3 regions of the Desulfosporosinus meridiei DSM 13257 genome follow, and region 1 is predicted to be linked to each of the others. Evidence: riboswitches for the same ligand, from Rfam matches in the RefSeq annotation. Region 1 holds a riboswitch; each other region holds the start of a gene.
What was found. A riboswitch is a leader RNA that binds a small molecule or an ion and turns the genes downstream of it on or off. The one in region 1 is predicted to bind cobalamin.
Positions count from the first base shown of each region.

Region 1 (5,760 bases):
GGATGCAGATTGCGCCCCACGCAATACTAAATCCCACCGGAAGATAACCTTCCATGATGTGCATAGCGTTTGCTGTGGGAAGTGTTCCGAAAAGTAAAGAAATAGCTATTAAACCAATAAAAAATCCCTTTTCTTTGATGTTCATTTTGCTTCCTCCGTTTTTCTTCGTGTTTTTTTTAAATAATTTGATTACAATAAAAGAGTTAATTCGCCTCCTTTGTAATTGTAATAGGAAATGCTCTTGCTGACAGCATCCCACCTTCGTTGGCAACTGTATATGCTTAGGTATTACATGTTTCTAAGCATTTCCTTGAATGCCTGAGTACTTACGGGATAGGCTTTTGTATCTTCAAGCAGATGTTTTTCAACAAGCAGCTCATAGACTTCCATTAGCGTCGGCCGTTTAAGATTTGCCTGTTTTAAAATCTCTTCGTTTTGGAAAATTTTCAAGGGTGGCCCGTCTGCGATAATTTTCCCTTGAGAGAAGACAATGGCTCTTTCAGCCCATCTGTAGACAAAATCTACATCATGGGTGGAAACAAGTATTGTCTTGCCCTCTGAACCAATCTTGTCCAAAACCGCTTCCAATATTTGAGTATTTAAGGGATCCAGTCCCGCCGTAGGTTCATCAAAAATAATAATCTCTGATTTCATGGCGATGATATCGGCTATGCTGACACGCTTCTTTTCTCCGCCGCTCAAATAGTGAGGCGGGCGATCCCTAAAATCCTGAATGTTCATATAGGTCAGTGCTTCCTCAACCCGCCTCAGGACTTCCTCTTTGGGAAGCTTTAAGTTCATCGGTCCAAATCCCACTTCTGCCATCACTGTGGAGGCGATGATCTGATTGTCGGCATCCTGAAATACGATGCCAATATTTTTACGGAGCTCTTTCAAGTTTTTTTTATTAATGATAACCCCTCGGTAGCTAATTTCTCCCCGATCCGGAGTAAGGACTCCGTTGGCATTAAGAAAAAATGTGGATTTACCGGCACCATTGGAGCCAATGACTGCGATTTTCTCACCTTCATAGATATCCGCATTAATACGATTCAATGCGGGAGTCCCATTTCCGTATGTATAATGCAGGTCCTTGATTTTTAAGATTGGTTCTCCCATTATCTTTCCTTCCTATCGTGTAAAGTTCCAGAGCAGAATTAGAAAAATGATGAATACTGCTGCCTTGGCCATTTGTGATACTTTTACTTTTTTAACCTCTTCCAAAAATATAAGATCTCCATCATAGCATCTGGCTTCCATGGCGTCATAATAAGCATCAGCCTTTTTAAATGAAACAATCAGCATATTACTGGCAATTTTGCCAAAGGTATACCAGGAAGTTTTAATATCACAGAAGCCAAGACGAGAATGCGCAGAATTTCTCATTTTGATATTGACATCGATGAGAATGAAAATGTAACGGTAAATAAGACTCATCAGTTCTACAATAAGCTTCGGCGCACGTGCCCTTTGCAGGACACTGATAATCTCGGAGGATGGAGTCGATAAGGTCATCATTTCCATAGCACTAATCGCCGCAAAAACCTTCAGCATCAAAAACAGCATGATCTTAAGACTCGCCTGGGAAGTAAAGACATAGAAGAAACCAAGATACAGATTATACTGTCCAAGCGGTTGTGTCGAAAAGTCAAGGCCAATGGTAATAGTGCCAAGCAGAATAAAGGAGATTGGAATCATCAAGATAGACAAATAGGCCTGTAGCGAAAGCCCCCCTTCTATGATGGTCAAATAGGACATTGCCAAAATAACCGCAAGAGAAACATAGGGATTGTTCAATACAATAGCAAGAACCAGGGTCAGCAAGGAAAGAGATACTTTAAAAGCAGCATTCCAATGTCTGATTTTGGATGCATGAGCATAAAAATCGATGGAAGATCCTTCGCCGTGCTTATGCCTGATTTTATGGTGACGATGCTTTATTTCATCCTCATGGGTATGTCCATTACAATGTTCACTTTTGAGAACGATTGTGTTCATCCATATCCCCCTTCGTTTTTTATTACCAGTGGTCTTAACAAAACTGTCATGAGTGGCAAAACAAATTAGTATTCAATAACAAGCGGCACCAAACTAAGAGAAAAAATGTCCTTACAAAAACAAAAGCCCTTTACCACATAAAAGGGTAAAAGGTTCAGCCCGTATTAATTACGAACGCAAATTCAACCCCTAACACTCCCGTAGGTAGTTTTTACTTCAGAACAAGCAGGTCTCCTGACTTAAGATCCTCATCAACTCACGTCTTCCCAGGATTAAATACCCAGTGACAATTTGTAAGTAGACTCCCTTTCACAGTGGCGGGCGCCGCGTCAGCATAACTGACTTCCCTTTTCAATTCTTTCCCCTCAGGAAAGAATCACTCATTCCTACATATTTAATTGTGCATATTCTAACACGAACCACTAGGTTTGTATAGTACCATTGGGTAAGTCTTCAAGGCCTCCGTCCTCTGGCTTTCCACTCTGGCGCAACCCCAATAACAATCAAACTGCCAGCCAAGCCGGTTTGACCCTCTCCAAGCCCTCATACCTGGAGAGTAAAACCGCACTTGCTGGCAGTGTTGACCAGAAGCAGTACTTTTCCTTTAAAGGCTATTGTCTTCATGGGCAACGGTCTGTTCCGGCAGCAAGCTAAGGCCGCCTAAGAAGGCAAGATTAGAGAAAAGAAGCGGTCCCAGTAAAGGGTTGCGATACATCATTCTTGCCCAGACAATACCCTGAGTTCCCGCCAAATCACCTAAAAGGTGAAATCCCAAGCCCAATATCCCTACGAACAGATTAAGAAGCATAATCCAGAAAAATATATATATTTCTGTAGTGTTAGCCTGGTAATAGGCTAAATAGAAACAAGCAATGGCAGCCAGGGAACCCGTTACTAATGGAATCAAGGTGTAACCAGGTATAAAAGCTAAACGAGCATGGTCTAAAAATGCTGCTGCTACGGAACCCCAAAAGCCAAGGCCCACCAAAATCAGTAGTTTTGAACGTCGAGAGGTTCCTCGATATCCCTCGCTCACCAACGCATAACAGGAAATTCCGGCAAAGGCAATTGGAGCAGCCACAGGTGAGCCTTCAACCAAAAGACGATGCAGAGTTTCCCGACTAAAGGTGGCATTTCCAAATAGGTGAAAGACGGTCCCTATCACGCCGACAAAGACACCCAACCACATGACAAGTTGAAAGACTCGCTTAACCCGGATATTGGATTTAAAAATAAGCAGAACCAAAATAGCCAGAACTGCCAGTGGGGTGTAAATTAAGGGAATGAGTTCCCAACGAAAAAAATTGTTCTGTGAGTGGGCAATCAAGACATCCACACCCGTCAGCAGAAAGTTAATCCCCATCATCCCAAGCAAAAGAGGAGTTTTATTAAGAGAAGCTATTCGGATCAACCGATCAAACATATTCAAATCCTCCTAGGGCTTTGCTTTCGCTTTTAAGTCATCGGCAGCAGATTGGAGTTCTACGAGGGCTTTTTCCTGTTCATAAATACCGTGCCAGTTTACGTAGTCTGCTCCGCCCATAACTGCTCCAAACCGCGCTCTACGGCCTTCGTGATGCCATAACTCAAAATATACAAAATCCATGGGATCAGCAAAGGATTTTGTACCCAGCAAACCGGCATCCCGCAGATCTTGGACAATGGACTTTCCTTTCTTGACATTTTGATTGGTTAGAGCAATCGTTTTTTCTGCTTTACTGGTTACGTCATCAATAAACGGCTGAGCATGGCAATTCAGACAGATCCCATTCATGGTCTGCTGTTGAACCTCTCCGTCTTTACGAACGGAAGCAATCTCAGGTGCCAGGGACCATTTGAGACGTTTGCCTACATCGTGGGTTCCTTCAACACTCCCGAAAGCCGACATATGACAGGTGGCACAGGTCGGGGCTGGAAAATCAGCGACAGTTAAGGTTCCTGACGGAGCATCCATGTTGTATTTGGACTGGTTTGTTTGGTAGTAAGTTCCATGAGCCGACTCATTATAGATTTCAATCTGAGGATGATCCGGACCCAAGTGACATTGACCACAGGTTTCCGGCTTACGCGCTTGTGCTTCATCAAAAGTATGTCTTAAGTGACATTTTGTGCAATCTCCAAAACTGCCATCACTGTTCTTTTCACCAATACCATGGCAAACCTCACAGGACTGTGCACTAGCATCCTGTCCAATCAGATTGAATACCGGGTTAGTTTTGCCCCCATTGAGGGGGTTGCCATTGGCATCCAGCAAATGATAGTTAGCCAGTTCCTCTGGAGTGAAATTTTCTGACCCTTGAACAGCATACCATGATTTTGCCGAATGATTACTGTCCTCAAACTCCTTGACCTCTGTCTCATGACATTGAGCACAATTATTAGGCGTTGGTTTGACGATAAGGGCTACATCGTAATGCTCCTCTGTCAAAGATTCTTGACCTTTCACCGCTTTATGGCAGTCCAGACATTGAACTCCCCGGCCGGAGTGTTCGCTATCATGATATTGCTGGATAATTCCGGGATTGTCTTTTTGATGGCACTCAACACAGGCTTTGTTCTCGCCGGCGGATACTACGCTCAAAGCCGGCATACTCATACTTAGTCCTTGTGGTCCAACAACATATTGATAAGTCATAAATAATAGGACACCTGCCAGGACCGCACCCATTCCCAAAAGAGCAATCATTTTTGTTGTTGACTTCATCTTTTGATTTAATCTCCTCCTTGTTTTTGATTTCTGGGCAGTAACCCATAAGTTTCCCGATGTCGTCCAATTATGTAAGTAAGTCTTTAGAAAACTCAAAATTTTTTACTGCCTTAACCAATCGAATACCTTCCTTAAAATTTTTTTAGCTTATCATTTCTAGTTTAGTATTACTTGAAAAACTTTACTGTGATTGAAATCACTATTGATTCCGTATATCTAAAATATTTAACAATAAATGCAGACTACTTTCCTTTAGGAAGGTAGCTGCATTTTTTCTACCAGCTTAGCCCTCTCTTGCGCACTTGCACTGATACCTAAGACTTTCACTCATAAATGCTATTATTTAACACTTTCGATTCAGCTCATTCCGGATTTGCTTGGCAGAGGCAATGATCTCGTAATTGTTTTTACCACAAAACATCTTGACAAACATTACCAATATTATATTCTATAGTAGACTATATCTACTATAGGAGAATGTCTTATGCTTGATTTTAACAAATGCCCCTGTTCGGGTAGTAACCTTGACAAATTAGTTCAGCCAACGATTTTAACGATTCTTGCTCAGGAAGACCTTTACGGCTATAAAATTGTCCAACGAATTGCGGAATCCCCAATGTTTAAAGGGCATAAACCAGATGGAACAGGTGTTTATCGCACACTTAAAGCCATGGAGCAGCGGGGTTTAGTAATCTCATCCTGGTCTTTGACGGATACAGGACCAGCAAAAATTTTTTACCATATTACGAAGGAGGGAGAAGAGTGCCTTTCTCACTGGATTAATACCTTGGAAGAATACCGTCAAATCATTGGCATGATGTTAGAGGAAGTACACAATGTATGCGCTAAAATTAAGGCAGCAAAAACAACGTAAATTTAACAAAAGATTACCTATTAAAACATCAATGATGTAGAAAGGTAATTCTAAAGTAAAAAATAGGAGGGATTAATGTGTCCATTTCCAATCTATTATTATCTGCTCAAGAGGGAAAGCTTTTAGACCAAAAAGATGCTATTACACTATTGAATGTTGATTACCATTCTGAAGATTTTTA
Region 1 is NC_018515.1:513,172-518,931, reverse strand. It holds gene DESMER_RS02410 (energy-coupling factor ABC transporter permease) at 1-145, opposite strand, end outside; gene DESMER_RS02405 (energy-coupling factor ABC transporter ATP-binding protein) at 289-1,119, opposite strand; gene cbiQ (cobalt ECF transporter T component CbiQ) at 1,132-1,998, opposite strand; cobalamin riboswitch at 2,206-2,397, opposite strand; gene DESMER_RS02395 (hypothetical protein) at 2,603-3,421, opposite strand; gene DESMER_RS02390 (multiheme c-type cytochrome) at 3,434-4,702, opposite strand; gene DESMER_RS02385 (PadR family transcriptional regulator) at 5,190-5,579, shown strand; gene DESMER_RS02380 (biotin synthase BioB) at 5,657-5,760, shown strand, end outside.

Region 2 (5,760 bases), 1.8 Mb from region 1:
AAGTGTGTGGAATCGCTTAAAAGATAAGCCCGATGGCAAGCTCATCCTAGTTACCGCAATTAATCCAACCCCTGCCGGAGAAGGTAAAACGACAACCACTGTAGGATTAGGGCAAGCACTCTCCAAAATGGGCAAGAAGGCTATGATTGCGGTACGTGAACCATCTCTTGGTCCGTGTTTCGGTGTTAAAGGCGGAGCGGCGGGGGGCGGATATGCTCAAGTCGTGCCTATGGAAGATATAAATCTCCATTTCACAGGAGATTTTCATGCCATTACTTCAGCCCATAGTCTCTTAGCAGCCATGCTGGACAACAGTATTCAACAAGGAAATCCTTTAAATATTGATCCGCGACAAGTGGTTTTCCGACGTGTTGTGGATATGAATGACCGCGCCTTACGTAAAATTGTCATGGGCTTAGGGGGCAAGATGGAAGGAGTACCCCGTGAAAGTGGGTATGACATTACTGTAGCCTCGGAGGTCATGGCCATTCTTTGCTTAGCAAAGGACCTTATGGATCTCAAAGAACGATTTGGCAAGATTGTCGTTGCTTATACCTATGAAGGAGAACCTGTAACCGCTCATGATTTAGAAGCGGAAGGCGCCATGGCCCTTCTCATGAAGGACGCAATTAAACCAAATCTTGTCCAGACTTTAGAAAACACTCCTGTCTTTATTCATGGCGGACCATTTGCCAATATCGCCCACGGGTGTAACAGCATCATGGCCACAAAACTTGGTCTGAAACTGGCAGATTATCTGGTGACAGAAGCCGGTTTTGGAGCAGACCTAGGGGCAGAAAAGTTTTTTGATCTGAAATGCCGTTATGGTGGATTGAAACCTGAGGCTGTTGTCATTGTGGCAACTGTTCGGGCCTTAAAGATGAACGGCGGCCTGGCTAAAGATCAATTAGGTACAGAAGACTTGGGAGCCTTGGCACGGGGGGTAGTCAATCTGGAAAAACACATTGAAAACATGGCGAAATTCGGTGTACCGGCGGTTGTGGCTATCAATAGATTCCCAACGGATTCGGAAGCTGAACTAAACCTAGTTCGCGAAAGATGCCAGGAGTTAGGTGCAGAAGTTGCCCTTTCCGAAGTGTTTATGCGCGGTGGAGAAGGAGGCGTTGAGCTTGCTGAAACGGTCCTCTCCGTGCTCCAACGGGAAGAAGCTAAATTTAAGGTGCTCTATGAATTGGATTTGTCCATTGAAGAGAAAATCGAGAAAATAGCCAAAGATATTTATGGAGCAGATGGAGTTATCTTCGATAAAGCTGCTCAAGCTTCTATGAAGAAATATGTGGAGATGGGTTATGGTAATTTACCGATTTGCATGGCTAAGACTCAGTATTCTTTTACTGACGATCCCACTCGCTTAGGCAGACCGACAGGTTTTACCATCACAGTTCGGGAATTGCGTCTTTCCGCCGGTGCCGGGTTCCTGGTGGCAGTTACAGGTACGATTATGACCATGCCGGGATTACCAAAACGACCGGCTGCCACGAGAATGGATATTGATGCGGAGGGAACAATTACAGGGTTGTTCTAATCCTAGGTTCATTCCTGACTATAGATAGAAAGTGGAAAGACCGCGCGAATCCTTGGACACAAGGAATTCGGCGGTCTTTAAAATGTCCCTGCATAAAAACAATTAAAGAATAACTAAGGGAAAATAAGTGTACAATGACGCTAGGGTAATATCAGAAACATGAGTATTCCCCTACTACTGGAAGTTCGGAATAAGGAGATAGAGTTATGACATTTCAACCGATAGACTATGCTTTTTTTCAACAACCTACCCTTAACTTAGCTCCTGCTTTGTTGGGGAAATTGCTAGTGAAGGAAACAGAGTTTGGCACAGCGTCGGGATGGATTGTAGAAACTGAAGCCTACATTGGACCGGAAGATCGGGCGGCTCATAGTTATGGCAACCGAAGGACTAAAAGAACTGAAGTAATGTTTGGCCCACCTGGGTATGCCTATACTTATGTTATGCATACCCATTGTCTTATGAATGTAGTCAGTGGAGAAATCGGGCACCCGGAGGCGGTGTTAATCAGAGCCCTGGAGCCCTGTTCCGGATTTGATCTGATGTATCAACGCCGGGGAAACGTAAAAAAAGAACTGGAGTTAACCAATGGACCGGGAAAGTTAACCAAATCTCTAGGGATAGTTAAGGAAGATTACGGGAGAGGGATGTTTGAGTATCCACTGTTTATCGCAGAAGGAAAGGAAGTCGGGTCCATTGCCGTAGGTCCAAGAATAGGTATTAATAACAGCAGAGAAGCCGTACACTATCCCTGGCGTTTTTGGGTAGAGGGCAATCCCTTTGTATCTAGATAAGGGACAATAGCTGGAGAGGTCGGTGGATTTCTCTCAGTGCAGGCCCTTATGGTTGAATGGATTCAAGTTTGACAAGATCAGAGGGCCCTGATCTAAAAGGTATCTTGACATCCTCGGTTTTCTTAAGTATGATCATTAGTAAATAAACATAATTTTACAGGTGCCCAATGAGGGAGAATAGGGAACCGGGTGAAAGTCCCGGACGGACCCGCCACTGTAAAGGGGAGCTTTGGCCATGACCACTCTGTAAGGAGGAAGGAGGCAAGGAAGCTGTGAGCCTGAGTCAGGAGACCTGCCTGTAAAATACTTAGCATCGGCTTCGCGTATTAAGCCGGTTTAGGTGAGGATGATGGAAAAATCCGCGCTCTATTGAGTTGCGGGTTTTTTTGCTTTAAAAAATAGCCTAAGGTTATTAATTTCTAAGGAGGAGAGGAAGATGTACCCTTGGGAGTTGCATGATAAACCCCGAGATGAATGCGGGGTATTGGGATTTATGCACCGGAAAACAATGTGTCACTGAAAGCTTACTCTGGTCTCAACGCACTGCAGCAGCGGGGACAGGAAACCGGTTAAAAAGTGACTCTAAGTAAATATGATAACGTTCAGGTGCCCGCGAGGGAGAATAGGGAATCGGGTGTAAGTCCCGGACGGTCCCGCCACTGTAACCGGTAGTCCATCTCATAGCCACCGCTTGTTGTCCGATAGGCAAAGCAGGCGGGAAGGGAGACACGGACGTTACGCCGGAAGTCAGGAGACCTGCCTGAATTGTTGCCAGCTGTTCTTTATAAAGGCAGCAAGACGGGAACGGTGGAAATGTTCACATCTAATTAAGGTGTGGACTTTTTTATTTTAAAAAGGGAGGGTAGGCAAATAACGACTTATTAATAGGGGTTATTTTGAGCAATGAAAGGTTCAAAGGAGGATAATGATGAGTTTATTAACAAGGGCCTTGGAAGGAACAATTACTTCTGAAATGGAGCAGGTGGCAGCCCGGGAGAAAGTCTCCCCGGAATTTATCAGGCAGGGAGTTGCAGCAGGTGCAATTGTCATCCCCGGTAATATCAACCACAAAAATATTATGCCTGTAGGTATCGGCAAGGGGCTGAGGACAAAGGTTAGTGCCAGTATCGGTCTTTACGGCAGTGAAGCTTCCCTTGCTGAAGAAATCAGCAAGGTCAAAACAGCCTTGGCGGCAGGTACAGATGCTCTCATGGATCTGAGCGTCAGCGGGGATATTGATGCCATGCGCCTGGAAACCCTGAATTCTGCTTCCGTACCCGTTGGCACACTCCCTGTTTATCAGGCAATCGCTGAAGCTGGGAAAAAGTACGGTTCCACGGTGAAAATGACAGCAGAGGAAATGTTTGAGGTTATTGAACGGCATGCGGCAGATGGTGTTGACTTCTTGGCTTTACACTGTGCAACGACTATGGATGTTGTAGAACGAGCCAAGAGAGAAAGCCGCCTTGATCCTCTGGTAAGTTACGGAGGTGCTCATTTAATCGGTTGGATGATCGCCAATGAATGTGAAAATCCTCTTTATCAACAATATGACCGGGTCTTGGCAATTGCCCGGAAATATAATGTTACTCTCAGCCTGGCTGATGGGATGAGGCCGGGGTGTCTGGCTGATTCCCTGGATGGAGCCCAAGTTCAAGAATTGGTTATCTTGGGGGAACTGGTCAGACGGGCTAGGGCAGCGGGGGTCCAAATTATGATTAAAGGGCCCGGGCATATGCCTCTTGAGCATGTGAAGGCCACGGTTACATTGCAAAAGAGCCTTTGTCAGGGAGCCCCTTACTTTGTCTTCGGTCCATTGCTGACGGATATTGCCGCCGGTTACGACCATATTAATGCTGCAATAGGAGGAGCACTCAGTGCCTGGGCAGGGGCGGAATTTCTTTGTTATGTCACCCCGGCTGAACATATCGGCGTACCCAGTGCTGATCAGGTGCGGGAGGGAGTCATAGCCGCCCGGATCGCTGCCCATGTCGGCGACCTGGCCAAAGGGAGGAAAGAAGCCTGGCAATGGGATTTGGAAATGTCTCTGGCCCGCAAGCAACTGGACTGGAAAAGACAATTAGAACTGGCCATTGATCCGCCCAGAGCGGCAGAGATCAGGAAAACCCGCAACAACGGGGAATCTACGGCTTGCGCCATGTGCGGGAAGTATTGTGCAATGGAAATTGTCGCCAAGTATCTGAACACAACTAAGCATAGCTGTTAAGAAAGGAAAGGTGGTTAATATGACACAGGTTTTAAAAGCCCGGGCCGGGATCATTACCGAGGAAATGGAAGCTGTGGCGACTGATGAGAATCTTGAGGCGGAATTTATCCGGCAGGGAGTTGCCGAAGGGAGAATCGTCATTCCCAGAAACAAAAACCGCAAGGAATTTAAATACTGTGGGATCGGGGCAGGTTTGCGGATTAAGGTTAACGCCCTGATTGGCACCTCCAGCGATCGCGACGACATGGAAATGGAAGCCCGCAAGCTGGCCATTGCGGAAGAAGCCGGCTGCGACAGCTTTATGGATTTAAGTACGGGAAAAGACATCGACGGCATGAGGAAGCAGTCCTTGTCCCTGGCTCATGTAGCCATGGGGAGCACCATGATTTACCAGGCAGGGATCGAGGCCATTGAGAAATACGGCAGTGTTGTCAGTATGAGAGAGGAGGATATTTTCGAGGTAATTGAACGACAAGCGGCGGACGGGCTGGATTTTATGGCGATTCATTGTGCTCTGAATATGGACGTCATCAAAAGAATGCAAAACACCGGACGGGTAACGGACGTGGTTAGCCGGGGCGGTGCTTTCCTCACCGGTTGGATGCTGCACAATCAGAAAGAGAATCCCCTCTACGAAAAATTTGACCGGGTGCTGGAAATACTAAAGGCTTATGACGTTACCTTAAGCCTGGGGGATGCCATCCGACCCGGCAGTATTGCCGATTCCTTGGACGGTGCCCAGCTGCAGGGCATGATCATCCAGGGAGAACTTACCAGAAGAGCCCAGGAGGCCGGTGTTCAGGTCATGGTGGAAGGACCCGGGCATGTGCCCCTCAATCATGTGGAGGCAACCATGGAAGTGCAGAAAAGACTATGCAATAATGCCCCTTATTATATCCTGGGTACTTTGGCCACGGATGTAACGCCAGGTTATGATCACATCAGCGGAGCCATCGGCGGGGCGCTGATCGGAGCCTGCGGTGCGGATTTCCTCTGCTATCTGACTCCGGCCGAGCACTTGGGTCTGCCCACCGAGGAAGACGTCCGAACCGGGGTGATTACGACCCGAATGGCGGCTCATATTGCGGATATTGCCAAAGGCAATCAACAAGCCTGGGCCAGAGATCTGGAAATGGCTAAGGCCCGGGTTGCCCTGAACCTAAACAGGCAAATTAAAGCGGCTCTTTATCCTG
Region 2 is NC_018515.1:3,613,359-3,619,118, reverse strand. It holds gene DESMER_RS16705 (formate--tetrahydrofolate ligase) at 1-1,546, shown strand, start outside; gene DESMER_RS16700 (DNA-3-methyladenine glycosylase) at 1,753-2,340, shown strand; cobalamin riboswitch at 2,482-2,654, shown strand; cobalamin riboswitch at 2,929-3,118, shown strand; gene thiC (phosphomethylpyrimidine synthase ThiC) at 3,269-4,567, shown strand; gene bzaB (B12 lower ligand biosynthesis ThiC-like protein BzaB) at 4,587-5,760, shown strand, end outside.
Region 2: linked by a shared signal. The riboswitch ahead of thiC (phosphomethylpyrimidine synthase ThiC) and the one ahead of cbiQ (cobalt ECF transporter T component CbiQ) in region 1 are both predicted to bind cobalamin.

Region 3 (5,760 bases), 1.6 Mb from region 1:
AACCTACTGCCTGATACGGTTAAAAGGCTATCAGAAATTACTAACATAGTTTCATTAAAAGAAGCAGCCGGTTCTCTGGATCAGGTCAGTGAACTCAAAAGACTTTTGCCAACGGAATTTGAGATCTATAGCGGAGATGACTCTATGACATTACCTATGCTAGCCTTAGGTTGCAATGGAATTGTTAGCGTTGCCGCCCACATTGTTGGAGATGAGATGAAGGCAATGATCGATGCCTGGTTTAACGGGGATACTGCCCAGGCAACAAAATGGCACCTGGAGCTTTACCCAGTATTCAAAGGAATATTTGTCACTTCAAATCCTGTTCCGATTAAGGCGCTCATGAACATGATTGGCATTAAAGCCGGGGGAGTCCGATTACCGCTTGTTGAGGCTACACTAGAGGAACTAAAATTTCTTGAGGAGCTCTTAAAAATTACAAAAAAATCCCGAATCGATAATAGGAGACAGGTAGAGACATTAGAATTGAAGGTCGCTTCTGATATGCCTGGAAATACAGTGGTCTAAAGTTCTATAAACTACTTTGTTGTAAAATAAAAAGGTGTATTTGGGTAGCACCTTTAAGTATTAAGCTCAGAAAGCTAATAAACCTCTGCAAGCAGGGGTTTATTAGCTTTCTGAGCTTAATATAAGTATTCTGAGTCATCGGAATAAGTCATCACCAATCAAAGGTGATGACTTAATGAGAGAGATAAGTTTAGGTTAGAAGAAAAGGGGTTATTTATCTCCGGGTTCATAAAAAGCACACTCTGCTTCACGATCCATTAAGCTGGAGGTTACACTTAATGTCTCGAGTTGACAATGGCCATCCTCATTATGATGACATTTGATTGCACTACAAACAACATTGGTCATGACTATTCCACCTTTCTATTACTAGTCAGAAAGTTTATGAAGTAATATGCTCTTAAAATATCGTTCCCGAATCTTGGTTTTTAATACACGGATCATGTCAGAATTGAGCAATTAAGGAATTTTAGGAGATGATGATCGAACTTGCAAGCCTTCGGTTTTCGCGCTATAATATATTATCTTTATTGTGCGGCTAGTTTCATAGATGATTATCGAAGTATTGGCGAACACTGGGCGTCATTGTGTTCGTTTTGTTATTTCGCGTCTTTTTTGTTGCTTAAATTTTGGGCTGCTAAGAAACCGGGAGAATCCCGTTAGCTTTTTGGGCACATGAGATATAAAGAAACACAAAATAGGAGGTGGTTTGATTGCCAAAAGAGCATAAATTGCAGATTATCCCATTAGGTGGACTTGGTGAAATTGGAAAAAATATGACAGTGATCCGCTATGACAACCAAATGGTGCTAGTTGATGCAGGATTAGCGTTTCCGGATGAAGACATGCTCGGAATAGACATTGTAATACCAGACTACACATACTTAATTGAGCACAAAGAAATGCTGCTTGGGATCTTATTAACCCATGGGCACGAAGATCATATTGGTGCATTGCCTTATCTTTTAAGAGATGTGGATGTGCCGGTATTTGGAACACGTTTGACTTTAGGTATTATTCAATCCAAGATGAAAGAAAACAACCTTAGCAATATACAGGCTACCGTTGTTCAGCCCCGTGATGTAATAAAGCTTGGAGTTTTCCGAATTGAGTTTATTCGTGTAAATCACAGCATACCGGATTCGGTTTCGATTGCTATCCATTCCCCATTAGGAACTGTTGTTGTGACAGGAGATTTTAAGCTGGATCATACCCCTGTGTCAGGTGAGATACTAGACATTCATAAATTTTCAGAGCTGGGGGACAAGGGAGTTCTATGCTTACTGTCTGACAGTACTAATGTTGAAAGAGCTGGATTTACTCCATCTGAAAGTCATGTCGGAGAAATGATTGATGAAGCCTTCCGGAATGCCAAAGATCGTGTTATTTTAGCTAGCTTTGCATCGAACGTTTATCGACTCCAACAAGCGATTACTGCTGCTGTAAACACAAACCGAAAAGTAGCAGTGGTGGGAAGAAGCATGGTTAATATTGTTGGAATTGCTGAAGAACTAGGGTATCTGGATATCCCGGAAGGAACCCTAATTGATATTGATGAGATTATTGGCTTACCGGGGAATCAGGCTTGTATTTTAACAACAGGAAGCCAAGGAGAGCCGATGTCTGCTTTGACTCGAATGGCTAACCATGATCATCGGCATGTCGCGATTCAACCCGGGGATACTGTAATCATTTCAGCGAGCCCTATTCCGGGTAACGAGAAATCAGTTGCTAAGACTGTTGACCAATTGTTCAAACTGGGTGCTAATGTGATTTACGAATCGGCTGAAGGTATGCATGTCTCGGGTCATGCAAGCCAAGAAGAGCAGAAACTAATGCTGAGCATGGTTCGCCCGCAGTATTTTATGCCTGTGCACGGAGAGTATCGCATGTTAATCAAACATGCCCAATTAGCAGAACAGCTGGGCATTCCCAGAGAAAATATTTTCATTACTGAAAACGGCGGCGTAGTTGAATTTACTCGGCATGGGGCGGCATTAGGCAGCAAAGTCATGGCTGGTAAAGTCTTAATCGACGGGTTGGGTATCGGAGATGTGGGGAATATTGTATTGCGAGATCGCAAACAGCTTTCCCAAGACGGTATTCTTATTGTCGTCATGACTATAAGTCGTGCCAGCGGCGCTATAGTATCGGGACCCGATGTTGTAACCCGTGGATTTGTGTATGTTCGGGAGTCCGAAACCATGTTAGATGAAGCCAAACAAAAAGTTAAACAAACCATGGCTCGTTGCAGGGAAAACAGGGTTACTGAATGGGCTGTCTTCAAGAACCAGATTAGAGATACTTTAAGTAAGCATTTCTACGAAAAAACTCGCCGCAGACCTGTGATCTTGCCAATTATTCAAGAAGTAGAATAGGTAGCAAGTTGACAAAGTCTTTTTAAATCTTACTTGACGTTAAAGATCATTCGTGTTAAATTTATAATAATCAAATATTTCGAGCAAATGATTTTTCTTTGCTGAAAAATCAAAAAACAGGGAAGCCGGTGTGATTCCGGCGCGGTCCCGCCACTGTAACGGGGAGTTCTTTGCCATATCCACTGAGGAAACTTGGGAAGGAGGCATAGAACGAGGAACCTTAGCCAGGAGACCTGATTGCTTGAATGCTTTAACTCACGATGGATGGGTGGCAGGGATTTTGTTAATTCAGCCCTCCATTCTTGGGGGGCTTTGATTATTTTTATCGTACATATAGTTTCTCGAGGGAAACTACCTGCAGGTTAGTGTCTTGTTCAAGCGGGATCTGCTTTCAAACATGCGAATGCGACTTGAAAGCGGAAGAGAACGCACCGTCCGAGATAACCGTTACTTTACTGTCTATCAGAGAGAGTAAAGTAAGGTTGTCTCTTTATTTTTTTAGTTGAGGAGGGGTGAAGATATCAGAAGACCTTGTTTTTGATTTATTAGAAACTACAGAGAGTTTTTACGTTTTAACGTGAAAAGGAGTGTTAAAACTATGAGTATACGAAAAACAAAGCATATTGGGTTGTTGGTAGCTTATGTTATGTCGATATATATGCTTTTCCCTAATAATGTCTATGCGATGCACATCATGGAAGGGTTTTTACCCTTTAATTGGGCGGCTTTCTGGTGGATAGTTATGATTCCCTTTGTTCTTGCCGGTGTACGATCCATCAAAAAAACAGTTACACTCTATCCTAATTTGAAGATGCTGCTTGGGATGGCAGGAGCCTTTGCTTTTGTTTTGTCTGCCTTGAAGATTCCATCTGTTACTGGCAGCTGCTCTCATCCCACGGGTGTAGGCTTAGGCGCTATTTTATTTGGGCCCGCAGCAATGTCAGTCTTAGGGATGATCGTCTTAATTTTTCAGGCGCTATTATTAGCACATGGAGGAATAACTACATTAGGAGCAAACACCTTTTCCATGGGAATTGTTGGTCCGTTTGTCTCCTACGGCATTTACAGAGGTTTAAAAAGGCTTGGTGCACCCCAATGGTTGTCAATTTTTATGGCTGCAACTTTAGGTGATTTGATGACCTATATTACTACTTCAATTCAGTTGGGGTTAGCTTTTCCTGCAGCTTCAGGTGTCTCTGCCTCGATACTTAAGTTTATGAGCATTTTTGCCTTCACTCAGATTCCCTTGGCGATAAGTGAAGGACTACTCACAGTTATGGTGTTTAATATTCTCATGGCATATAGTCAAAAAGAGTTACAGGTTCTAAGTGCATTCACTGGCAACGCCATATCTTCTATGAAACGGAAACGGGGGGTAAAAGAGGCATGAAACTCTTCACCAAAAACATGGTAATTCTTCTGTTTGTTGTGTTATTGGCCGTTCTTCCCTTATATATAGCGAGAGGTTCAGAGTTTGGTGGTGCAGACGGTCTGGCTTCAGATGCAATTATGGAACTTAATGCTGATTACACTCCTTGGTTTGAGTCTATATGGGAGCCACCTAGCGGTGAGATTGAATCCTTATTGTTTGCCTTGCAGGCAGCAATAGGTAGTGGATTTGTCTTTTATTATCTAGGGTACTCGAAGGGTAAACAGATGGCTAATAAGAGGGATCAAGCGTGATAGCTATAGATTCATACGCTTATAACAACAAACTAGCAACTATTCATCCTTTAGAAAAGTCACTTTTTGCAATTCTTACGATGATTATTTGTCTTATGTCTGAAACAATGCTTACCCCTCTATTAGTATTGGCTTTAATGTCAGGAGGAATTATACTAAAAGCAGGCATCCCAACTCGACTTTTAGCAAAGCTTTTAGCAATTCCTCTTTCTTTTCTCTTAATTAGCGTTTTGACTATTGCATTTTCCCTCTCTACCGATCCTTCTGGATACTGGTTTGCTCACACATTTACTAGCATAACTATTGGGATCCGTTATCCTGATTTAATCACAGCTATTAATCTCTTTCTAAGATCACTAGGAGCAGTGTCCTGTCTTTACTTTTTGGCACTAACGACTCCACTGACCGAGCTTATTACATTACTCCACAAAATGAAAGTACCCGATATCATTACCGAATTAATGGTGCTTATTTATCGCTTTATCTTTGTATTTCTCGATACTGCGACTACCATTCGTCGTGCGCAGCTTTCCCGGTCTGGATATGTATCCACTAAGAGTTCATTCCGCTCGATGAGCAGGCTGTTTTCGGCACTGTTAGGCAAAGTCTTTGTAAAATCTCAAGACCTTTATAACGCTATGGCTGCTCGTTGTTACACTGGGGAGATTAAAGTCCTTACAAAGAAACATCCAGTAAACGTTAAAAACTATTTTCTTATAGTTGGGATTGAAATCCCTTTAGTTTTATTGAATTTGCTTTGGAGGTAATTTGATGTCAGAGCTTATCCTTGAGGCGGTTGATTTAGAGTATTGTTATCCTGATGGCACAAGTGCCTTGCGCAAAGTAAATTTAGAAGTTCGAAAGGGAGAAAAATTAGCTATTCTGGGCTCCAATGGAGCTGGAAAATCCACTTTATTTATGCATTTTAACGGAATCTATACTCCTAGAGCGGGTTCTATCAAGTTTCAGGGACAGCCTATATCTTATAAAAAGAAGGCTTTAATTGAATTGCGCAAGAAAGTTGGAATTGTCTTTCAAGACCCAGATAGTCAGTTGTTTTCGGCAAGTGTATTTCAGGACATCTCCTTTGGCCCGCTTAATCTGGGACTTTCCGAAGAGGAAGTAACAAAAAGAGTCAGACAGGCCTTGATAGATACTGAAACCACAGACC
Region 3 is NC_018515.1:3,798,965-3,804,724, reverse strand. It holds gene dapA (4-hydroxy-tetrahydrodipicolinate synthase) at 1-528, shown strand, start outside; gene DESMER_RS23240 (DUF1540 domain-containing protein) at 739-876, opposite strand; gene DESMER_RS17510 (ribonuclease J) at 1,242-2,906, shown strand; cobalamin riboswitch at 2,975-3,161, shown strand; gene DESMER_RS17500 (energy-coupling factor ABC transporter permease) at 3,505-4,296, shown strand; gene DESMER_RS17495 (energy-coupling factor ABC transporter substrate-binding protein) at 4,293-4,589, shown strand; gene cbiQ (cobalt ECF transporter T component CbiQ) at 4,586-5,356, shown strand; gene DESMER_RS17485 (energy-coupling factor ABC transporter ATP-binding protein) at 5,361-5,760, shown strand, end outside.
Region 3: linked by a shared signal. The riboswitch ahead of DESMER_RS17500 (energy-coupling factor ABC transporter permease) and the one ahead of cbiQ (cobalt ECF transporter T component CbiQ) in region 1 are both predicted to bind cobalamin.